3 regions of the Amycolatopsis sp. 3B14 genome follow, and region 1 is predicted to be linked to each of the others. Evidence: riboswitches for the same ligand, from Rfam matches in the RefSeq annotation. Region 1 holds a riboswitch; each other region holds the start of a gene.
What was found. Region 1 has a riboswitch for cobalamin ahead of ACCP09_RS11565 (ABC transporter substrate-binding protein). Riboswitches for the same ligand answer to the same signal wherever they lie in the genome.

Region 1 (7,565 bases):
CGAGCGTCGCCTGCAGCAGCGGTGGTGAGGGTTTCTTTTCCAGGCAGGCGCTTTCCGGGCGGCCGGCGCCACTGGACGCGCCCGCGGCGGGGTTGCGCGGGTTCCCGGCGCAGGTCGCCGCGCACAGCGTGGTCGAGGACCACCTGCTGGTCGGCTACTGCGGCGCGCCGGGCAGCCCGGCGCTGGGGCGGATGACCGGTGATCTGCAGGAGGCCTCCGCGCAGCTGCGCGAGCTGATCGGCACCTATCCGCGGAACCGGCCGGTGATCCCGGTGGTCGAGCTGATCGCGACGACGGTGAACCCGACGCCGGGCCCGGACGGCATGTACCGCAGCCGGGCGAACGACAGCACCATCCAGCGCTACCTCGACGCCGCGCGGGCGCTCGACGGGCAGCTGCTGCTCAACATCCAGCCGGGGCGCGCGGACTTCCTGCCCGAGGTGAAGGCGTTCGAGCACTGGCTGACCGAGCCGGACGTCGGTGTCGCACTGGACCCGGAGTGGGCGGTGGAACCGGGCGTCGTGCCGGGCGAGGAGTTCGGCGTGACGACCGGCGAGGAGCTCGACGGTGTGGCCGCTTACCTCGCTTCGCTGGTGGCGCGGCACCGGCTGCCGGCGAAGATCATGGTCTACCACCAGGTGGCGGTGACGGTCGTGCGGGACATCGCCGGGCTGAAGCGGCACAACGGGGTCGCGGTGATCAACGTGGTGGACGGCATCGGCAGCGCCGAGGCGAAGAAGGCCACCTGGGACCAGGTGATGAAGCGCAAGCCGCCGCACGTCAAGGCCGGGTTCAAGCTCTTCTACCAGGAGGACACCCGCGACGGGGAACCGCTGATGACGCCCGAGCAGGTGGTCGGGCTGCAGCCGCAACCGGTCTACGTGGTGTACGAATAGGGCCCCCGAGCGCGGGGCAGTTGGGAGTCCGCACTCGGGGGCCACTCGCCTGCCACAACGCTCCGAGGGGGAGTTCGAGCGCGGGCAAGACGGCGGTGCCGGAGGTGTCGCGCCCACCCTCCGCGCGGGCCTTAACAGTGAATCGAGGCGAAAGCAGGGCGTGTTACTGGCAGGTCTTCAACAATTTCAGGGAATCCAGGAGATGTCGTCGGGGTCGCCGCCGATGAGGGTCTGCCGGGTGTCCTGTGAGCTGGGTCGCATGCTCAGCAACGCTAGCGATTGTTGAACGATCCGTCAACCCGGTTGCTCGATTGTTCAACGATCCTCTATTCTGTGGCGCACCACACCGTTCTCGGAAAGGTGCCAGCGATGACCGCGTCCACCCTCAGCCACCGCGACGTCGAGTTCCTGAAAGCGGTTGCCGACGGCCGCGTGGAACTGACCGCGAGCAGCGAGCCGCACGTGTACGTCGACGGACTCTCCTGCTGCGACCAGTTCGGCGCGCGACTGCTCATCCACGCCGGCCTGGTCCGCCGCGTCCCCGGCACCGGTGCCCGCATCCCCGCCAAACTCACCGACGCCGGCCGCGACGCGATCAGGTGACCAGTGGCGGCTGCTTGCTTAGCGGTGCGAGTAGCGGAACCTGAGGCGGCGCAAGCTGCTCGGGTGGTGAAAAAATCTAGGCTGCCACCCGCCGCGTCCATTGTGGACGGCTGCGGTACAGCACGGCCACGAACGCGGGCACGCCGATGATCGACGTGACCACGCCGACCGGCACCTCCTGCGGATCGAGCATCGTGCGCGCCAGCGTGTCCACCCACACCAGGAACACCGCGCCGGCCACGGCGGTGACCGGCAGCAGGCGTCCGTGGCCAGGGCCGACCAGCGCACGGGCCGCGTGCGGGAGCACCAGCCCGACGAACCCGACCGCCCCGCAGGCGCTCACCAGCGCGGCCGTCAGCAGCGCGGTGACGCACATCAGCACGATCCGGGTTCGCGTCAGCGCGACCCCGAGCGCCGCGGCGAGGTCCTGGCCGTAGGCGAGCACGTCGAGCGTGCGGGCGTGGCCGAAGCACACCAGCAGCGCGACGACCAGCACCGCCGCACACACGCCGACCTCGGACCACGACGCGCTGCTGAACGAACCGAGCAGCCAGAACAACACGCCCCGCGTCGTTTCCGCGTCCCCGGCCGTCAGCACGACGAACGACGTCAGCGCGGAGAACAGCTGCATCGCCGCGACCCCGGACAGCACCACGCGCTCGGTGGTGCCGCCCAGCGTCTGGCTGAGCAACAGCACGAGCCCGAACGACAGCACCGCCCCGGCGAACGCCCCCGCCGACAACGACACCACTCCCCCGCCGACCCCGAGCACCACGACCAGCACGGCGCCGGTCGACGCGCCCGAGGACACCCCGAGCACGAACGGGTCGGCGAGCGGGTTGCGCAGCAGCGACTGCATGACCGCCCCGCACACCGCCAAACCCGCCCCGCACACGGCGGCCAGCAGGGCGCGCGGGATCCGCAGGTGCCACACGATCCCGTCGCGAACCGGCGAGAGCACCGGCTCGCCGAAGCCGAGGTGGGCCAGGACGGTGGCATACACGTCGCCCACACCGATCCCGGCCGGGCCGATCGTCACCGCGACGGCCACCGACACCACGAGCAGCGCGAGACCCCCGGCGCACAGCGGCAGGACTCGCGCGGTGCGCGTCACCTGGCGAACCCGAACCCGCGCAGCGCCGCGGCGACCTGCTCGGCGCCGTCCACGGTGCGCAGCGTCGGGTTCATCGCCTGCCCGGACAACAGCACGTACCGCTTGTTCCGCACCGCGGCCAGGTCGCGGGTCACCGGGTGCGACTCCAGGAACGCGATCTTGGCGGCGGCGTTCTCCGCGGTCTGCGAACGGCGGGTGAGGTCGCCGAGGACGATCACGTCCGGGTCGCGCTCGGCGACCGTCTCCCAGTTGATCTGCGGCCACTCCTCGCGCGTGTCGTCGAAGACGTTGCGGGCGCCCACGGTCGTCGTGATGATGCCGGGCGCGCCGCAGCAACCCGCCAGGTAGGGGGCTTCGGAGTTGGCGAACCAGAACATCAGCCGGGCGTTCGCACCGGCGCCCGCGACCGCCCGCATCCGTTCCTGCAGGCTGGTGACCAGCTGTTCGCCGCGGTCCTCGACGCCGAAGATCCGCGCGAGGTCCCGGATCTCGGTGTAGACGGCGTCCATGGTCAGCGTTTCGGTGCGCCTGCCGTCGCCGCCGCCGCTGGTGTCCTTCGCGCACTCGGTCGGCGACAGGTAGGCGGGCACCCCGAGCTGCTCGAACTGCTCGCGGGTCGCGACGCCGCCCTTGCCGAGGATGGCGCCGAACGAGGCGGCGACGAAGTCCGGCTCGGCGGCGAGCACGGTCTCGAACGACGGGTAGTTCTCGGCGAGCCGGGGCACCTTGGCGTTGTCCGCGGCCAGGTGCGGCAGCACGGGATCGGTCCAGGTGGCGGTGCCCGCCATGCGGTCGGCGAGGCCGAGGGACAGCATGATCTCCGCCGCGCCCTGGTTGAGCGCGACCGCCCGCCGCGGCGGTTCCGGCACGCGGACCTGGTGGCCGCAGTTGTCCACGACCACCGCCGCGGTGGCCCCGGAGGGGGTGGTGCTCGCGCACCCGGACAGCGCCAGCACGGCGGCGAGCAGTGGGAAGGTCATCGATCGGCGCACAGCGGCCCCTAGCGTCGAGGGCTCATGCGCGGAGCCCGGTCCGGCGGTCTCCCCCGTGGCGGGGGTGCCAGCAGGTCTTCGGACTCGGGGTCGTCCGGGCGGAACGCCTTCCCGGACCGCGTGGTCCAGTGGCCGTTGTCCCGCCCGTCGCCGCTCACCGCTGCGCGTCAGTTCCGGATTCGCACCGGATTCCCTGGCCCCTCGCGGGGCACGACTGGCGCGCTCACGCTAGCACGACAACCTCGTCCCCGGCCCCGACCGTGCCCGGTTCCACAGTGGACCCGTAGACGCCGAGGCACATGTCGTGCTCGCGGGCGATGCGGCGCAGGACGGCCGGGTCGCGCCGGCCGGTGCGCGGATCGACGTTGACGACCACGCAGCGCCGGTCGCGGCGGTCGACCCGGATGCGGGTGGTGCCGATGCGGAGCGTGCGGCCGATCCAGTCCTCCTCGGGCACGTCGGTGTCGATCAGGAGGTTGGGGCGGAAGCGCAGCGGCTCGGCACCGGCGCTGCGGGTGGTGATCAGGGACAACGGCGCGCTGTCGAACGTGCCGCGGTCGAGTTTCTGGACGCGCGCGGCGCCCAGTTCCGCGGCGAGCGCGGGATCGGTGACGTCGTGCAGCCTGCCGTCCGGGGTGCGAACCTGGGACTCGCCGACGACCTGGTAGCGGACGAGGTCGTTGCGCCTGCGGATGGTGAGCCAGGGGAAGCCGTTCGACTCCTGGCCCGGCCGGACGAACGCCCAGCGCCGGTCACCGTCGAGGCCGTGCCAGGAGACGGCGGCCTCGTCCAGTGCTTGCGCGGCCATGGACTTGACGGGGTAGCGGAAGATCGCGGCGAGGTGTCCGACGAGCATCTGCGCCTCCTCGGGTGAGAAGGCGCCCTTGCTGCGGGAGACGGTGCCGAGCGTGGCGGGCCGGGCCCGTCGCAGCGCCTCTCGGCACCGCCCGCGAAGGTAGCACTTCTAGCTCCAGGCCTGCCAGGCCAGCGTGACGGCCAGGCCCATGCCCGCCAGCGCGATCGCGACCCGGAGCGGGGCCGCGGGCAGGCGGCGGACCACCGCGGGTCCCACGAAGGAGCCGGCGACCAGACCGAGGCACAGGGCCGCCGCCGCGGGCCAGAGCACCGAGCCGGTGAACGCGAACACCACGGCGGCCACCAGGTTGGCCGCGCCGGTCACGATGTTCTTCGCCGCGTTCGTCCTGGCCAGCGGCTGCGCCCAGGCGGCGGACAGCAACGCGAGCATGATCACCCCGGCCGCCGCGCCGAAGTAGCCGCCGTAGATCGCGACCAGGAACGCGCCCGTCGCGGTGCCCGCGGTCAGCCCGCCGTCGCCGCGGCCGGCGCGTTCGGCCAGCCGCGGGGAGAACAGCAGCAGGATCGACGCGCCGCCGATCAGGAACGGGACGATGTAGGCGAACGTGCCTTCCGGGGTGAGCAGCAGCAACGCGCTGCCGGCCGCGCCGCCGACCGCCGTGATCGCGCACAGCCGCAGCAACCGGGCGCGCTGCCCGCGCAACTCGGGACGCGAACCGGCCGCCGAGCCGACCGTGTTGCCCATCAACGCGACGGTGTTGGTCACGTTCGCCGTGACCGGCGGCACCCCGATCGCCAGCAGCGCCGGGTAGGACACCAGCGAGGCGAGCCCGGCGATCGAACCGGTCAGACCCGCCCCGACACCGGCCACCACGAGGAACAGCAGTTGCCACGGGCCGAGGGTGAGCAGCGGATCAGCGGGCACGTTGCCCCAATTTACCGCAGGAGCAATCGTTTTCCGGGCCCGCGAGACGAACCCCACTCCTCCACTGTGGAGTCAGCGTGCGGTGTCCAGAAGGGATTCCTCCGCCGTCACGGCCGGCGCGCGGTGACCAGCCAGGTGGCCGCGCCGAGCAGCACGCCGTCGGGCGTCTCGTGCGGGACGAGCGCCTCGGTCAGCGCGGCGACCGCCCGCTCGACCGTCTCCGCCGGGTAGCGCCCGAAGATCGTCCGCAGCATCGCGCCGCGGCGCAGGAAATCGGCCGCCGCCGCGGCATCGGCGCCGAGCCGGACCGGCGCCCGGACGTCGTCCACGGCGATGCCGGTCAGCCCCGCGCCGGTGAGCAGCTCGCGCAGGTAGCCCGGCTGGGCGAACGAGAACGGGCCGGGGCCGGGCGGGACGGCATCGGCGGTGTCGACGTGCGGGGCGATCGCATCCAGCGCCAGCACGCGGTGCTCGTTCTCGCGCAGGTCCTGCCAGCACAGGAACGCCAGCCGCCCGCCCGGCCGCAGCGCCCGCGTGACGTTGGTGAAGGCGGCGAGCGGGTCGTCGAAGAACATCACCCCGAACCGGCTGAGCGCGAGGTCGAACGAGCCGGCGCCGAAGTCGTGGACCTGCACGTCGGCCTGCTCGAACCGCACCCCGTCGACCCCGGCGGCGCGCTCCCGCGCCACGGCGAGCATCGGGCCGGACAGGTCCGCGCCGAGGACGGCCGCGCCCCGCCCGGCCGCGAGCAGCGTGGTGGTGCCGCACCCGCAGCCGATGTCGAGGACCCGCTCGCCCGGCTCGATGCGGGCGGCGTCGAGGAGGTGCGGGGTCAGGTGCGCGAGCATCGCGTCGTAGTGCTCGGCGTGGTCGGCCCAGTAGCGGCCGGTGTCGCCGTTCCAGTCGCGTGCCTCGTCCTCGTTGGCCATGCCGTCACGTTAGCCCGGGCGGCCTCGTCCGGTGGGTGAGACGAAAGGAGGCGTGTCAGGTGAACGTCGTGTTGTGGATCTGCCAGGGGCTGCTCGCGGCGCTGTTCCTGGTGTCCGGAGTGCTCAAGTCCACCCAGTCGAAGCAGCGGATGCTCGACACCGGCCAGACCGGGGTGGTGTTCTTCCCGCTGCCCGTCATCCGGGCGGTCGCCGCCGCGGAGCTGGCCGCGGCGCTCGGGCTGGTCCTGCCCGGGGCGACCGGCATCGCGCCCGTGCTCACGCCGGCAGCCGCGATCGGGCTCGCCGTCGTGATGACCGGGGCGGCGATCAGCCACGCGAAGCTGGGCGAGTACCGCACGAGCGCGGTCAACCTGCTGGTGCTGGCGGTCTGCGTGTTCGTGGCGGTGGGGCGGCTGGCGGGCTAGGTAACCTGCCCGTATGGCCTACTCGCGCCCCGCCGCGCCGGACGATCTGCGTCCGCTCGAGGTGTTCGGCAACTCGGCGCGTTTCCTCCACGGCGAGGACCACTTCGGCACGCCCGGGTCGGCCCGCGGCTGGCTGGCCGAGCACCAACTGGGCGAGCTGACCCTGGACGAGCGGGATCTGGCGCGGCTGGTCCGGTTCCGCGAGACGCTGCGCGACCACCTGGACGGCGCGGACGTCGCCGGCGAGCTGAACGAATTCGCAGCCTCGACCGTCGCCGGGCCGCGCTGGCCGGGTCCCGCGCTGGCCCCGGCGGGCGAGGGCGTCGACGGCCTCATCGCGCGGCTGCTCGACGTGCTGTTCCGCGCCGAGGTGACCGGCCGCGCGCGGCGGCTGAAGCCGTGCCGCGCGCCGGAGTGCCGGTGGCTGTTCTACGACCGCTCCCCGGCCGGCAACAGCGTCTGGTGCAGCATGGACATCTGCGGGGCGCGGCACAAGATGCGGGCCTACCGGTCCCGCGCCTGATCAGCCCGGCCGCAGCCGCTCCCCCAGCTTCGCGATGTAGGCCGCGACCTGGTCGGCGTCCCGGTCCGGCAGCCCGAACAGCACCTCGGTGACCCCGAGCGAGCGCCAGTGCGCGAGCACCTCCGCGTCGGGCCGCCCGGCGAGCGCGACCACCCGCGGCTCGCCCGCCCGGCCCGCGTCCTGCCAGATCTTGCGCAGCAGCCGCACCTTGTCGTCCAGCTCGTGGTCCCGGGGCGTGGTGAGCCAGCCGTCGGCGGAGCGCGCGATCCAGGCGAACGTCCGCTCGGTGCCGCCCGCGCCGATCACCACCGGCACCTCCCCGGCCGGTTTCGGCCACGCCCA
Region 2 (7,565 bases), on a different contig from region 1:
GACGTGCGCCTCGATGCCCCGGTTGAGGATCGAGTACGGCGGCTGCTCGGTGCGGAACCGCACGTGCCCGCGACGCTCGGCCACCCACTGCGCCTCGACGATCTGCTCGGCCGGGAAGACCGACGACCCGATCGCGCGCACCTTGCCCGCCCGCACGAAGTCCGACAGCGCCGACAGGGTCTCGTCGATGTCGGTGTTGTGGTCGGGGCGGTGCACCTGGTAGAGGTCGACGTGGTCGACGCCGAGCCGTCGCAGGCTGTTGTCCAGCGCCCGGGTCAGCCAGCGGCGGGAGTTGCTGCCGGGCCTGTTCAGGCCGTAGAAGTGCCCCTTGGTCGCGAGGACCACGTCGTCGCGGCGTCCCTTGAGCGCCTTGCCGACGATCACCTCGCTCTCGCCGTCGGAGTAGATGTCAGCGGTGTCGACGAAGTTGATGCCCGCGTCGAGCGCGGTGTGGATCATCCGGACCGACTCGTCGTGGTCGCGGTTGCCCCACGCGCCGAACATCATCGCGCCCAGCGTGTACTCGCTGACCTCGATACCGGTGCCGCCGAGAATCCGTCGTCGCATTTCGAGTTCCTCCTCTGGTGTGTGGTGCCCAAGATCGCCGCGGACGGGGAGGAGGACCAGGCAACGCTCGACCTGGGTCTGGCAGTACCAGGCAACGCGCCGGCGAATCCGGATACTGGAGGCGTGGACGGAGCTGATCTGGGAGCGTTCCTCAAGGCGCGCCGCGCGGCGCTGGACCCGCGCGACGTGGGACTGCCGCAGGGGGTGACGCGGCGGCGGGTCGCCGGGCTGCGCCGCGAGGAACTGGCGCAGCTGGCCGGAATCAGCGTCGACTACCTGACCCGTCTGGAGCAGGGCCGCGCGCGGAACGTGTCGGACGAGGTGCTCGATTCGCTCGCCAGGGCGTTGCGCCTCAACCCGGACGAGTGCTCCTACCTGCACAACCTCGCGTCGCCACGGCTCAGGCGGACCGGGCGGTGCCCCGCGCAGCGGGTGCGGCCGGCGGTGCAGCAACTGCTCGACGCCATGACGGTGCCCGCCTTCGTCTTCGGCCGCTACCTCGACGTGCTGGCCTGGAACCCGATGGGTGGCGCGATCGCGTTCGACTTCGGCTCGCTGCCACCGGACGAGCGCAACCTGCCGAAACTGTTCTTCCTGAACGAGGACGAGGCACGCGCCCTGCACCCGGAGTTCGACCAGGTCTGCGAGGAGCTGGTGGCGAACCTGCGCGCCGAGGCGGGCCGCTGCCCCGGCGATCCCCGCCTGGCCCAGCTGATCGGCGAGCTGTCACTGGGCAGCGACCTGTTCCGCCGCCTGTGGGCCGGGCACCACGTGCGGGAGAAGGCGCACGGCCACAAGCGCATCCACAACCCGCTGGTCGGCGAGCTGCACCTGCGGTACGAAACGCTGCGCCTGCCGGACGAACCGGACCAGGCGATCGTCACCTACACCGCGGAACCGGGCTCGGACTCCGAGCGCGCGCTGGGCCTGCTGGCCAGCTGGCTCGCCACGGACGACATCGATCAGGCGACGTTGCGCCGCGCTGCGGGCGGCTGATACTTCCGGGACTGCGCGGCCGGTTCGGCGAGGTCCTGGCCGGTGTCGGCGGAGCCGGTGCGGCTCGCCGGTTCGGCGCCCGCCCGGTTGCCCGGCCACGGCCACCGGCCGTCGCGGCGCGCCACCAGCACCGCGCAGAACAGGCCGAACAGCAGCGGCAGGTGGCTGGCCAGCCGTTCCCAGCCGACCCGGCCGCCGACCAGGTCCAGCACGGACAACCCGACCAGCACGGCGGCGAAGCTGAGCAGGACCGGCAGCTGGCTGCGTGCCTGTCGCGGCTTCACGGCCGCCCACAGCAGGGCGATCGCGATGGCGAAGTTGAACGCCGCGGCCTCGTGCTCGAGGTGTGATCCGGGCTGGACCGCCATCCCGTCGGCCATCCGCTGGGGCAGGAACAACAGCGACACCACGATGGACATCTGGGCGATCGCGGTGAGGACGAGCGCGAGCCGCGGCCAGTCGAGCCGCGCCGGCCGGGCGGGCGCGGGCGCGTGGTCGAGCACGCGCGCCGACACGTCCGGCGACGCGGCCGCCGGCTCGAGGCGCACCAGGCGCGTCACCGCCGCCGCCTCGTCCTGCCAGGTCAGACAGGCCGCGCAGCGCGAGACGTGCTCGTCCAACGCCACCGGATCCACCCCGGGGTCCTCACCGTCGAGGTTGGCCGAGATCGCCTCGCGCGCGGTTGCACAGTCCATATTTGCATTGTCGTCCGCCCGCGCTGGATAGTTCCCCTCACTGCTCCGGATCCTGGGATCGGTTGGGATTTCACATACCTGTGATGTTTCCTTGACGCCGGATGCCGCGAAGGCCATAAGGTCATCGGTCAGGGCCCGCACCGTCAGGCCGCACTGGGAGGAACGCGAAGTGGACGACGACGAGATCACCCGGGACGCCTTCCTGGCGGCGCGCGGCGATCGGGTGGCCGCCGAGCGCTTCGTGTCCGCCACCCAACGGCAGCTGCACCGCCTGCTGACCTACCTGTCCAACCCCGGCGTGGCCGAGGACCTGGTACAGGAGACCTACCTGCGCGCCTTCGCCGCCCTGCCGTCGTTCGCCGGCCGGTCGCCCGCGCGGATGTGGCTGCTGTCGATCGCCAAGCGCGTCGCCGCCGACCACCTGCGCGGCAACCGCCGCCGCCCGCAGACCAGCCAGGTCGAGGACTGGGTGGCCACCGCCGAGCAGAGCGGCGCCCAGACGCCCGACCACGGCCGGCTCGTCGTGCTGCGCAAGCTGATCGCCGAGCTGGAGCCGGAGCGGCGGGAGGCGTTCGTGCTCACGCAGGTGATCGGACTGTCCTACGCAGACGCGGCGGAGGTGTGCGACTGCGCGGTCGGCACCATCCGGTCCCGCGTGTTCCGGGCCCGCGAGGACCTGACCGCCGCGCTCAGCTCGAACGGGCGGGCGGCCTCACTCGGCTGAGCTCCACCGGTGCTCGACCCTGGCGAGCCGCCAGTACGCGATCGCGGCCGCCCACACCACCACGAACAACCCGACGACGATGTAGCCGACGCTGTCGAGGTCGATGTCCGCGATCCAGTCGACCAGCGCGCCCGACCAGCCCAGGTCGTCCCTGGCGACACCGACCAGCTCGATCGTGCCGATGACCAGCGCCACCGCGACGGACAGGCCGGTGATCGTGAGGTTGTAGTAGATCTTGCGGACCGGGTTGGCGAACGCCCAGTTGTAGGCGAAGTTCATGAATGTGCCGTCGAGCGTGTCGAACAGGCTCATCCCGGCGGCGAACAGCAGCGGCAGGCACAGGATCGCGTACCAGGGCAGGCCGGCGGCCGCGCCGGACCCGGCGAGCGCCAGCAGCAGCACCTCGGTGGCGGTGTCGAACCCGACGCCGAACAGCAGCCCGACCAAGTACATCTGACCCGGGCGGCGGATCGAGCGGGTGAGCCTGCCGAGGAAACGGTTGACGAACCCGCGCGAGTCGAGCCGCGCCTCCAGCTCGGCCTCGTCGAAGCGGCCGCGGCGCAGCTCACGCCACACCTTCCAGATGCCGACCAGCGCGACCAGGTTCAGGATGCCGATCAGGTACAGGAACCCGCCGGACGCGCCGGTGGAGATCACGCCGAGCACCCGGTGCGCCGACGAGCCGTCCTCGGTCCAGCTCAGGATGCCCTTCGCGCCGATCGCGACGAGCACCGCCAGCACGACGACCACGGTGGAGTGCCCGAGCGCGAACCAGAACCCGACCGAGACCGGGCGCTGGCCCTCGGCCATCAGCTTGCGGGTGGTGTTGTCGATCGCGGCGATGTGGTCGGCGTCGAACGCGTGCCGCATGCCCAGCGTGTACGCCGTCAGCCCGAGGCCGAAGCCGAACACCTGCGCGCCGACGGCGTAGTGCCCGGGCACCACGAGCAACGCGAGTATCCCGAAGGCGACCGCGTGCAACACGACGATCGCCAGCAGCAACAGGCCCGTGCGGTAGGTGTCCTGCCTGCGCCAGGACATGGTGGGTGAAGTCCCCATGGAGACCGCCTTCCAGCACCTCGTGGATGGTCCAACGTGCCGTGGCCGGTCTCCTGGCTTCGGATCGACATCCGCGGCCCGCCTTCCCGGACTCGCGTCCAGTGGCTGTCCCGGGCCGGGACTTCCCGTTCACAGTGGCGAGGGCCGCGCCGGTTTCACACCGGACTTCCCGAGCACCACGGCCCGCTCACGGTACGTTTCGGCCTCGCGGCGGGGCAAGGGCCATCCCGGTGACCGGCGCCCTACCGCCGGGACGCCGAGTTGTGCTGCGCCGCCGTGGCTTCGTCCACCAGCGACTTCGCGACGCGCTTGGCCGTGGCCACCGCCGTCGGCGCCACGTCCAGCGACGCCGCGACCGTCGCGCCCTCGACCAGGACGAGCAGCGCCTCCGCCAGCCGCGCCGGGTTCCGCGCGCCCGCGTCCACTGCCAAGTCCCGCAGGTAGCCCAGCAACCACTGCTTCGACGCGGCGATCACCTGCCGGCCCGGGTGGTCGGGCGACGGCAGTTCGGCGTGCGCGTTGACGAACGCGCAACCACGCGTGTTCTCGGTGTCGAGCCAGTCGGCGAGCGCGTCGAACACCTTGAGCAGCTTCTGGGCCGGAGTCGTCCGCGGGCCGGCGAAGGAGCGCACCCGCTCCCGCCACCGCTCGTCCCGGCGGCGCAGGTAGAGCGCGACCAGATCGGCCTTGGAACCGAACCGGTCATACAGGGTCTTCTTGGTGACCCCGGCCTCGGCGGCGATCGTGTCCACGCCGATCGCGTGGATCCCGTTGTCGTAGAACAGTTTCCCGGCGACCGTGAGGATGCGTTCGGCGGCCGGGGTCAGCGGCTTGTCCGTCTCCACGACTTGACAGTACACCGACCGGTATAGCTACCGTGGACTATACAGACCGGTATACTCATGGAGGGTGCATGCGGGGGAACGTCGTCGCCGGAAGCGGTTTCGTGCTGTTCTGGAGCTCCGGGTTCGTCGGCGCCACGCTGGGCGCCAGGTCCGGCGGCGCGGTGTCCCTCCTGGCCTGGCGGTTCCTCGCCGCGGGGCTGCTGCTCGGCGTGTGGTGGGTGGTCCGGCGGCGCTCGATGCGGCCGCGGGACGCCGCGATCCAGGCCGGCCTCGGCGTGCTCTCCCAGGGCGCGTACCTGTACTGCGTGTACGCGGCGGCCGACCTCGGCGTCGCCGCCGGGACGTCCGCGCTGATCGCGGCGCTGCAGCCGATCGTCGCGGTGGTGCTGAGCCAGTTCGTGCTGGGCGAGCGCGCGGGCGGCCTGCGGTGGGCCGGGCTGGTCGGCGGCCTGGCCGGGGTGGCGCTCGTGGTCGGCGACGACCTGTCCGGCCGCCCCGGCACCCCGCCGCTGGCCTACGCGCTGCCGTTCCTGGCGATGCTCGCCCTGGTCGCGGCCACGCTCATCGAGCGCAAGACGGCTTCCGACGTGCCGCTCTGGGACGGGCTGGTGGTGCAGTGCGTGACCAGCGCGGTCCTGTTCACCGGGGTCGCGGCGGCCACCGGCCAGCTGGTCGCGCCCGCGGATCCGGACTTCTGGTTCGCGGTCGGGTGGGTCGTCGTGTTTTCCACGTTCGGGGGATATGGCTGCTACTGGCTGGTCCTGCGTCGTAGCTCGGTGACAGCCGTGTCCGGGCTGTTGTACCTCACACCGCCTACCACGATGATCCTCGCCTGGCTCATGTTCGACGACACGATCACGCTGCGTGGCCTGCTCGGGCTGGTCGTCTGCCTCGGCGCCGTCGCGCTGGTCCTGCGTCCCCGGAAATTGTCGGTGGGTCGGGAGATGATGTCCGCATGTTGCTCGCCGACGTCGTCACAGCCTCCGCCTCGCTAGCGGCCACCCGCTCGCGCAAGGCGAAGATCGCGACGTTGGCGGACCTGCTCAACCGCGCGGACGAGCGGGAGCTGCCCGCCGTGGTCGCCTTCCTGACCGGACGGCCCACCCAGGGCCGGATCGGGACGGGGTGGCGCACGCTGGCCGAGCTGGGCGCGCGCCCGGCTGACGAACCGAACCTGACCGTGGCCGGGGTCGACGAGGTCCTCGGCGAAGTGGGAGCCGCTTCGGGCAGCGGGTCGGCCAGGCGCCGGGCCGGCCTGTTGGCGGAGCTGTTCTCCCGCGCCACCGAAGCCGAACAGCAGTTCCTCTTCCGCCTGCTCACCGGCGAGCTGCGGCAGGGGGCGCTGGAGGGCGTGATGCTCGACGCGATCGCGGCGGCGGCGGACGTGCCCGCCGAAGCGGTCCGGCGCGCGTTCATGCTGTCCGGGCAGCTGCCGGTCACCGCCGCGGCCGCGGTCACCGGTGGCGAGGCCGCGCTCGGCGGCTTCGGGCTGGAGCTGGGGCGTCCGCTGCGGCCGATGCTGGCGTCCCCGGCCGAATCGCTCGACGAGGCGGTGCGCGAGCACCCGTCCGCCATCGTCGAGTACAAAATGGACGGAGCGCGGATACAGGTGCACCGCGACGGCGACGAGGTGCACGTCTACACGAGAACGCTGCGCGAGATCACCCAGCACGTGGGCGAACTGGTGTCCCTGGTGCGCGCACTGCCGTGCCGGTCGGTGGTGCTCGACGGGGAGACGCTCGCGCTGACCGACGACGGCAGGCCACGGCCGTTCCAGGAGACGATGAGCCGGTTCGGCAGCACGCGCGAGGAGCAGGTGCGCGCGTTGCTGCTGCAGCCGTACTTCTTCGACTGCCTGCACCTGGACGGCACGGACCTGCTCGACAAGCCGTTGCGGGAGCGCAACGAGGCGCTGCGCCGGGTGGCAGGCGAGCACCTCATCCCGGGACGGACGGAACCGTCCGATCCGGACGCGATCCTCGCGGCCGCCCTCGACGCCGGGCACGAGGGCGTGATGGTGAAAGCGCTCGACTCGCCGTACGCGGCGGGGCGGCGGGGCCGGGCGTGGCTGAAGGTGAAGCCGGTGCACACGCTCGACCTCGTCGTCCTCGCCGCGGAGTGGGGCCACGGCCGCCGCACCGGGTACCTGTCGAACCTGCACCTCGGGGCACGCGACCCCGACGGCGGCCCGCCGATCATGGTCGGCAAGACGTTCAAGGGGCTCACCGACGAGCTCCTGGCGTGGCAGACCAGGACGTTCCAGGAGATCGAGACCCACCGGGACAAGTGGACGGTGCACGTCCGGCCGGAGCTAGTGGTCGAGATCGAACTGGACGGCGCCCAGGTCAGCACGCGCTACCCGGGCGGTGTCGCACTGCGTTTCGCCCGCGTGGTGCGCTACCGCCCCGACAAGGACCCGGCGGACGCGGACACCATCGACGCCGTCCGCGCGACGTTGAAGGGAGCCGCGCAGCCAGAGTGATCACCCACGCCGCGACGGCTCCCAGCCCGTCGGTCTCGGTGGGGTCACACCCGGCCGAGGAAGATCGGGTTCGTCATCGCCGCCATGGCGCCGAAATTGAGACCAGCCGACAACGCGGGAGCACCCGCCGAACCATCAGCAAGGGGGTGACGCACCTCGGCACGCACATAAGCCGACACCGCGGGCGTGGTCAGCCA
Region 3 (7,565 bases), on a different contig from region 1:
GGCCAGCTCCGCGCGCAGCCACGGCGGCGGCGACGGCAGCCGGACGTTCACCGCCAGGTCCACCAGGCCGTCCCCGACCTCGCGATCCCCGTGGTGGTGCAGGTCGTAGTCAGCCACGCGCGTGCACCGCCGCCGCGAACCGGTGCGCCAGCGCGGGGTGCCCGGCCCAGTGGACGTGCAGGTAGGACGCGTGCAGCGTGGACGAGGCGAAACCCTCGGCGACGCCATCCCACTCCCACGCCGGCACCGCGCCCGCCCGTGGCGTCACCACGGTCCGGTGGAACTCGTGCCCGGTCACCCGCTCCCCGGCGCGGGCCAGCAGGTGGTCCTGCGCGGCGGAAGCCGTCCGGTACCCGAGCGCGCCCCGCTTGGTCATCTCCGCCGACGCGTCCAGCGCTCCCACCATCGGCAGCCCGTCCAGCTCCCGGCACAGGTACAGCAACCCAGCGCACTCCGCCACCACCGGCATCCCGCTCCGGATCGCCGCGGCCAGCTCCTCGCGCAACGGCGCGTTCGCCGACAGGTCCTCGACGTGCACCTCCGGGAACCCGCCCCCGAAGTACAACCCGGCGCACCCCTCGGGAAGCGCCTTGTCGTGCAACGGATCCAGGTCCACGACGTCCACACCGGACGCTGCGAGCAACTCCACGGTCTCGGTGTAGCGGAACGTGAACGCCGGTCCCGCGGCCGCCGCGACCACCCGGCGCGGTCCCGAATACGACCCGGTCGGCTCCCACGCCGGCGCGCTGAGCGGACCGGCCGTCCGCGCCACCCGCACGATCGCTTCCAGGTCGACGCCATCGGCCACCCACGCGGCCAGCTTCGGCAGCAGTTCCCGGGACTCGGCGTCCCGTTCGGCGGCAGGCACCAGCCCGAGGTGACGGCTCGGCGCGTGGATGTCGTCGCTGCGCCGCAACGCGCCCAGGACGGGGATCCCGGTGCGCACCAGCGCCGCGCGGATCTCCTCCTCGTGCCGGGGCGACCCCAGCTTGTTGAGGATGACGCCCGCGATCTCGACGCCCGGCTCGTAGCGCGCGAACCCGAGCACCATCGCCGCGACGCTGCGGCTCGCCGCCGACGCGTCCACCACGAGCACCACCGGCGCGCCCAGCAGCCGCGCGACGTGCGCGGTCGACGCGTAGCCCTCGGTGCCGAGCTGCCCGTCGAACAGGCCCATCACGCCTTCGATCACCGCGATGTCCGCGCCCGCGGAACCGTGCCGCAGCAACGGCGCCAACAGATCTTCGCCCTGCAGGAACGGATCCAGGTTGCGCGGCGGCCGTCCGGTCGCCAGCGAGTGGTAGCCGGGGTCGATGAAATCCGGCCCGACCTTGTGCCCGGACACCGCCAGCCCGCGCGCCCGCAACGCGGCCATCAGCCCGGTCGCGATAGTCGTCTTGCCGTGCCCGGACGCGGGCGCGGCGATGACGACGCGATTCACCATTCGATGCCCCGCTGGCCCTTTTGCCCGGCGTCCATCGGGTGCTTGACCTTCGTCATGTGCGTCACCAGGTCGGCGGCCTCGATCAGCTCCTCGGGCGCGTTGCGGCCGGTGATCACCACGTGCTGGCGGCCCGGCCGGTCGCGCAGAGCGGCGACCACCTCGGCGGTGTCGATCCAGCCCCAGTGCAGCGGATAGGTGAACTCGTCGAGCACGTAGAAGTCGTGGCGCTCCTCGGCGAGGCGGCGCTTGATCTCCGCCCAGCCCTCCCGCGCGTTGGCGGCGTGGTCCTCGTCCGACCCCTGCTTGCGCGACCAGCTCCAGCCCTCGCCCATCTTGTGCCACTCGACCGGCCCGCCCTGGCCGCTGCTCTCGTGCAGGGCGCCCAGCGCGCGGAATGCGTTCTCCTCGCCCACCTTCCACTTCGCCGACTTGACGAACTGGAACACGCCGATCGACCAGCCCTGGTTCCACGCCCGTAGCGCCATGCCGAACGCGGCGGTGGACTTGCCCTTCATCTCACCGGTGTGCACGGCGAGCAGCGGCCGGTTGCGCCGCTGGCGCGTGGTGAGGCCGTCGTCCGGCACGACCAGCGGTTTCCCCTGCGGCATCAGGCAGCCCTCCTGCGTACCTCGGTGGCCAGCGTGTCGGCGGCGACCTCGCCCAGCGGCACGTGCTCGCCGCCCAGCCGCGCGGCCAGTTCCGCCGCGAGCCCCAGCCGCATGCGCCCGGTCTCGCAATCCATCACCACGGACGCGACGCCCGCGCCGGCCAGCATGTCCGCGGCTTGCTGCGAGCGCGCGACCGCGTCCGCGCCGCTGGTGGCCCGGCCGTCGGTGACCACGACCAGCAGCGGACGACGGCGCGGGTCCCGCACCGCCTCGACCCGCAGCACGCGCGCCGCCTCCAGCAGTCCTTCCGCGAGCGGCGTCCGCCCGCCGGTCGGCAAGCCCTCCAAGCGCGCGGCGGCGGCCTCGACACTGATCGTCGGCGGCAGCGCCAGCTCGGCGGCGCCCGCCCGGAACGTCACCAGCCCGACCTTGTCCCGCCGCTGGTAGGCGTCCAGCAGCAGCGACAGGACGGCGGCCTTGACCTCCCGCATCCGCGACTTCGCGCCCATCGAGCCGGACGCGTCGACGCAGAACAGCACGAGGTTGCCCTCGCGGCCCTCGCGCAGTGCGAACCGCAGGTCGCTGGGCCGCAGCACCAGGCCGGCGCCGTCGCGGCCGCGGGAGCGCTGGTGCGGCGCGGCTGCCCGCACGGTCGCGACCAGGTGCGGCCGCCCCGCGCGCGTGCCGGGCGGCCGGACGCCGATGGTCCGCCCGGCGTCGGTCACCGCGCGGGACCGCTTGCCATGCGCCCCCTCCCCGAGACCAGCGACGCGGAACATCCTGGCCCGATAAGGCTTCCCCGCGCCGACGGACTGCTGCTCGCTCCCACCGCCGCCGGGTTCCCCGCCGCTGTCGTTCTGCTGCCCCTGCGGGGTTTCGGCCGGGGCGTCGGAACCCGAGCCGGGGCCGTCGTCGTCCGGCGGACCGGGGTCCTCCGGCGGCTCGGCGTCGCGCAGCGCCTGTTCCAGCTGCTCCTCGTCGATCCCGGGCGCGTCGAACGGGTTGCGGCGGCGCCGGTGCGGCAACGCGAGCCGCGCCGCGACGCGGATGTCCTCTGTGGACACGTCGGTGCGCCCGCTCCACGCCGCGTGGGCGACCGCGGTGCGGGCGGTGACGATGTCCGCGCGCATCCCGTCGACCTCGAACGCCGCGCACACCTCGGCAATCTGCCGCAGGGCGTCGTCGCTCAGCTCGACCGACGGCAGGAGCTTCTGCGCCGCCGCGATCTCGGCCGCGAGCTGGGCGTCGGTGTCCTCGAACCGCGCGGCGAACGCGTCCGGGTCCGCCTCGTAAGCCAGCCGACGACGGATCACCTCGGCTCTCTGCTCCGGATCGCGGCTCGCGGCCACCTCAACGGTCAGCCCGAACCGGTCGAGCAGCTGCGGCCGCAGCTCGCCCTCCTCCGGGTTCATGGTGCCGATCAACACGAACCGCGCCGCGTGCGACACCGACACGCCCTCGCGCTCGACGGTCGCGCGGCCCATCGCCGCCGCGTCGAGCAGCGTGTCGACCAGGTGGTCGTGCAGCAGGTTGACCTCGTCGACGTAGAGCAGGCCGCGGTGCGCGGCGGCGAGCAGGCCGGGCTGGAAGTCGGTGACGCCCTCGGTCAGCGCGCGTTCCAGGTTGAGTGACCCGATCACGCGGTCCTCGGCCGCGCCGACCGGCAGCTCGACCAGCCGCGCCGGGCGGCGGACCGCGCGCGTGCCGTGGGGCGCGTCGGGGCAGTTCGGGTCGGGCGCGGCGGGGTCGCAGGAGAACCGGCAGCCCTCGACGACGTCGACCTCGGGCAGCAGGCCGGCCAGCGCGCGCACCATCGTCGACTTCGCGGTGCCCTTCTCGCCGCGCACCAGCACGCCGCCGATGGCCGGGGAGATCGCCGAGAGCACCAGTCCGAGCCGGAGGTCCGGCATCCCGACGACGGCGGTGAACGGATACGGCCTCAAGCGAACTCCTTCGCCACGCGCGGGTGTCCTCGCCCGCCTGAACAGGGCACGTGCCGGGCACGTAACGGCCGCCGAAGCTCTGGCTCCCGGCCCGCGGGCCGGTCACAGTGGCGGGACCGCCCCGGAATCGCACCGGGTTCCTGCGGCGACCGTCCCCAGGATCATCGCATACGGTCAGCCCCGTGAGGATCGTCGTTGTGGGTGTCCCGGCCGACGGGTGGGCCGGGCTGACCGAGCCCGCGCGCGCCGAGATCGCGGCGGCCGAGGTGCTGTTCGGCGGCCGCCGCCAGCTCGACCTGGTGCCGCTCGACGTGCCGAAAGTGGCGTGGCCCAGCCCGCTGCTGCCCGCGCTGGACGGCCTGTTCGCCGAGCACGCCGGACGCCGGATCGGCGTGCTGGCCAGCGGGGATCCGCTGCTGTCCGGCATCGGGACGACGCTGGTCAGGCGGTTCGGCCCGGACGAGGTGCGGATCGTGCCCGCGGTGTCGTCGGTCGCGCTCGCGCGGGCCCGGATGGGCTGGTCCGCGGAGGAGACCGAGGTGGTCAGCGTCGTCGGGCGCAGCGTGCACCGGGTGAGCCGCGCGCTCGCGCCGGGGGCGCGGCTGGTGGTGCTCAGCTCCGACGGCGGCACGCCCGCGGAACTCGCCGAGGTGCTGGTGGCAAGGGGTTTCGGCGAGAGCAAACTCACGGTGCTGGAGCAGCTCGGCGGTCCGGCCGAGCGCCGCGTCGAAGGTTTCGCGCGAGACTGGTCACACCCGGCGGGCGACCCGTTGAACGTCGTCGCTGTCGAGTGCTCAGGCCCGGCGTTGCCGGCCCTGCCCGGGCTGCCGGACGACGCCTTCGAACACGACGGGCAGATCACCAAGCGGGACCTGCGGGCGAGCGCGCTGGCCCGGCTCGCGCCGGTGCCCGGCGAGCTGCTGTGGGACGTCGGCGCGGGCGCCGGCAGCGTCGGGATCGAGTGGTCGCGGGCGCATCCGGCGAACCGCGCGATCGCCGTCGAGCGCAGTGCGGAACGGGCCGCGCGGATCCAGCGCAACGCGGACCGGCTGGGGGTGCCCGAGCTGCGGGTCGTGACGGGTGCGGCGCCGGAGGTGCTGGCGGACCTGCCCACGCCCGACGCGGTGTTCGTCGGCGGCGGGCTGGCGTCGCTGGACGTCTGCCTGGACGCGCTGCGGCCCGGCGGACGGCTCGTCGCCCACGCGGTGACGCTCGACTCGGAACAGGCGCTGGCGACGGCATACCAGCGGCACGGCGGCGAGCTGACCCGGATCGCCGTCGAGCACGCCGCGCCGCTCGGCGGATTCACCGGCTGGACCCCGGCCCGGACCGTGACGCAATGGAGTTTCGTGAAATGACCGTGTTCTTCATCGGCGCCGGCCCCGGCGCGGCCGACCTGATCACCGTGCGCGGCCGCGACCTGCTGGCGCGCTGCGGGGTCTGCCTGTACCCGGGCAGCCTGACGCCGCCCGACCTGCTCGACCACTGCCCCGCGGACGCGCGCCGGATCGACACGGCGGACCTGTCGCTGGACCAGATCGTCGGCGAGCTGGTCGCGGCGGACCGCGCGGGCCACGACGTGGCGCGGCTGTGCTCGGGCGACCCGTCGATCTACAGCGCGGTGGCCGAGCAGATGCGCCGCCTCGACGCGGCCGGCGTGCCGTACCAGGTGGTGCCCGGCGTGCCCGCGTTCGCCGCGGCGGCCGCGGAGCTGGGGCGCGAACTGACGGTGCCGACGATCGGGCAGAGCCTGGTCATCACGCGCGTCCAGGCCCGCTCGACGGCCATGCCGGAGGGCGAGACGCTGGCGAACTTCGCCGCGACCGGCACGACGCTGGCCGTGCACCTGGCGATCAACCGGATCGAGCAGGTGGTCGAGGAGCTGCTGCCGCACTACGGCGCGGACTGCCCGGTGGCCGTGGTGCACTGCGCGAGCCAGCCGGGGCAGCGGATCCTGCGCGGGATTTTGTCGCGGATCGCGCAGGAGGTGCGCGCCGCGGGAATCGACCGCGCGGCGGTGATCTTCGTGGGCCGCGTCCTGGGGGCGGAGAAGTTCCCGGACAGCTACCTGTACTCGGCGGCGCGGGACCGGTCGGACAAGCTCAGGCCCCGCTGACCCCGACCACGTTCCCCGCCCGGTCGATCACCAGCACGTCCACCGCGACCGGCGCCGGGGCCAGCACCGACGCCGCGAACGCCCGCGCCCGGTCCGCGACCGCCTCGCCGATCGGGAAGCCCGCCTCCTGCGACAGCTGCAGCGCGTGCAGCGCCGTGTTCGCCTCGAGAATCCGCGCGGCCAGCGGCTCGGGCGCCAGCGAGGCCAGCAGCGCGAGATCCACTTGCGACCGCTTCGAGTGCAGGTCCAGGTGCCCGGCCGCGAGCTTCGACATCTTCGCGAACCCGCCCGCGATCGTCAGCCGCGGCACGGGATGGCGCCTCACGTACTTGAGCACCGCGCCCGCGAAGTCCCCCATGTCGAGCAACGCCGTCTCCGGCAACCCGTACCGCGCGGCGACCGCCCGCTCCGACGTGCTGCCCGTCGCGCCGGCCACGTGTTCGTGCCCCAGCGCCCGCGCGACGTCGACCCCGCGCCGGATGCTGTCGATCCACGCCGAGCACGAGTACGGCACCACCACGCCGGTCGTGCCGAGGATCGACAGCCCGCCGAGGATGCCGAGCCGCGGGTTCCACGTCTGCCGCGCCAGCTCCTCCCCCTCGGGCACGGAGATCTCGACCACGACATCCCCGGCATCGCCGAACGCGGCCGCGACCCGCCGCACCGCCTCGGTCATCAGCCGCCGCGGCACCGGGTTGATCGCCGGCTCGCCGACCGGCAACGGCAGCCCGGGCAGGGTCACCGTCCCCACCCCGATGCCCGCGCGGAACGTCACGCCGCTGCCTGGCTCGCCGCGCCGGACGGTGGACAGGATCAGCGCGCCGTGTGTCACGTCCGGGTCGTCACCGGCGTCCTTGATCACCCCGGCGGTGGCCGAGTCCGCGTCCAACCGCTCGGTGGCCAGCGCGAACGCCGGGCGCCGCCCCTGCGGCAGCTCCACCTCGACCGGGTCGGGGAACTCGCCGGTGAGCAGCGCGGTGTACGCGGCCGTGGTGGCCGCGGTCGCACACGCTCCGGTGGTCCACCCGTACCTCATCACCAGGCAGTATGGCTGGCGTGACGGAAGTACTCGTGCTCGGAGGCACCGGTGAGGCCCGTGCGCTGGCCGCCGGGCTCGTGCGACGCGGCGTCGCGGTGACGTCATCGCTGGCCGGGCGGGTCGCCAACCCGCGTCTGCCGGTCGGCGAGGTGCGCGTCGGCGGCTTCGGCGGGCCGGACGGCCTCGCGCGCTGGCTGACCGAGCACGGCACCGCCGCCGTGGTGGACGCCACACATCCGTTCGCCGAACGCATCGGCGCCTCCGCCGTCGAGGCCGCGCACCGGGCGGACGTCCCTCTGCTGCGCCTGCAGCGCCCCGGCTGGCAGCAGGGCCCCGGCGACGACTGGCACTGGGTGGACACCCTCGACGAGGCCGCCGACCTGGTGGAACGCCTCGGCGACCGGATCTTCCTCAC

Region 2: another riboswitch for cobalamin. It lies ahead of ACCP09_RS17805 (HoxN/HupN/NixA family nickel/cobalt transporter); the one in region 1 lies ahead of ACCP09_RS11565 (ABC transporter substrate-binding protein).
Region 3: another riboswitch for cobalamin. It lies ahead of ACCP09_RS07350 (putative cobaltochelatase); the one in region 1 lies ahead of ACCP09_RS11565 (ABC transporter substrate-binding protein).

What each region holds. Positions count from the first base shown of each region.
Region 1 covers NZ_JBHZEN010000021.1:61,305-68,869, reverse strand. The annotation lists gene ACCP09_RS11580 (hypothetical protein) at 1-896, shown strand, start outside; gene ACCP09_RS11575 (hypothetical protein) at 1,266-1,499, shown strand; gene ACCP09_RS11570 (FecCD family ABC transporter permease) at 1,576-2,613, opposite strand; gene ACCP09_RS11565 (ABC transporter substrate-binding protein) at 2,610-3,593, opposite strand; cobalamin riboswitch at 3,658-3,839, opposite strand; gene ACCP09_RS11560 (MOSC domain-containing protein) at 3,829-4,461, opposite strand; S-adenosyl-L-homocysteine riboswitch at 4,475-4,550, opposite strand; gene ACCP09_RS11555 (sulfite exporter TauE/SafE family protein) at 4,570-5,346, opposite strand; gene ACCP09_RS11550 (class I SAM-dependent methyltransferase) at 5,454-6,275, opposite strand; gene ACCP09_RS11545 (DoxX family protein) at 6,335-6,700, shown strand; gene ACCP09_RS11540 (CGNR zinc finger domain-containing protein) at 6,714-7,223, shown strand; gene ACCP09_RS11535 (LLM class F420-dependent oxidoreductase) at 7,224-7,565, opposite strand, start outside.
Region 2 covers NZ_JBHZEN010000028.1:100,487-108,051, reverse strand. The annotation lists gene ACCP09_RS17825 (aldo/keto reductase) at 1-567, opposite strand, end outside; gene ACCP09_RS17820 (helix-turn-helix domain-containing protein) at 691-1,563, shown strand; gene ACCP09_RS17815 (zf-HC2 domain-containing protein) at 1,530-2,258, opposite strand; gene ACCP09_RS17810 (sigma-70 family RNA polymerase sigma factor) at 2,428-2,982, shown strand; gene ACCP09_RS17805 (HoxN/HupN/NixA family nickel/cobalt transporter) at 2,971-4,023, opposite strand; cobalamin riboswitch at 4,068-4,237, opposite strand; gene ACCP09_RS17800 (TetR/AcrR family transcriptional regulator) at 4,284-4,886, opposite strand; gene ACCP09_RS17795 (DMT family transporter) at 4,955-5,881, shown strand; gene ACCP09_RS17790 (ATP-dependent DNA ligase) at 5,842-7,368, shown strand; gene ACCP09_RS17785 (CehA/McbA family metallohydrolase) at 7,413-7,565, opposite strand, start outside.
Region 3 covers NZ_JBHZEN010000011.1:60,372-67,936, forward strand. The annotation lists gene cobC (Rv2231c family pyridoxal phosphate-dependent protein CobC) at 1-117, opposite strand, end outside; gene ACCP09_RS07340 (cobyrinate a,c-diamide synthase) at 110-1,444, opposite strand; gene cobO (cob(I)yrinic acid a,c-diamide adenosyltransferase) at 1,438-2,052, opposite strand; gene ACCP09_RS07350 (putative cobaltochelatase) at 2,052-3,995, opposite strand; cobalamin riboswitch at 4,055-4,192, opposite strand; gene cbiE (precorrin-6y C5,15-methyltransferase (decarboxylating) subunit CbiE) at 4,193-5,353, shown strand; gene cobM (precorrin-4 C(11)-methyltransferase) at 5,350-6,111, shown strand; gene ACCP09_RS07365 (cobalt-precorrin-5B (C(1))-methyltransferase) at 6,098-7,147, opposite strand; gene ACCP09_RS07370 (cobalt-precorrin-6A reductase) at 7,159-7,565, shown strand, end outside.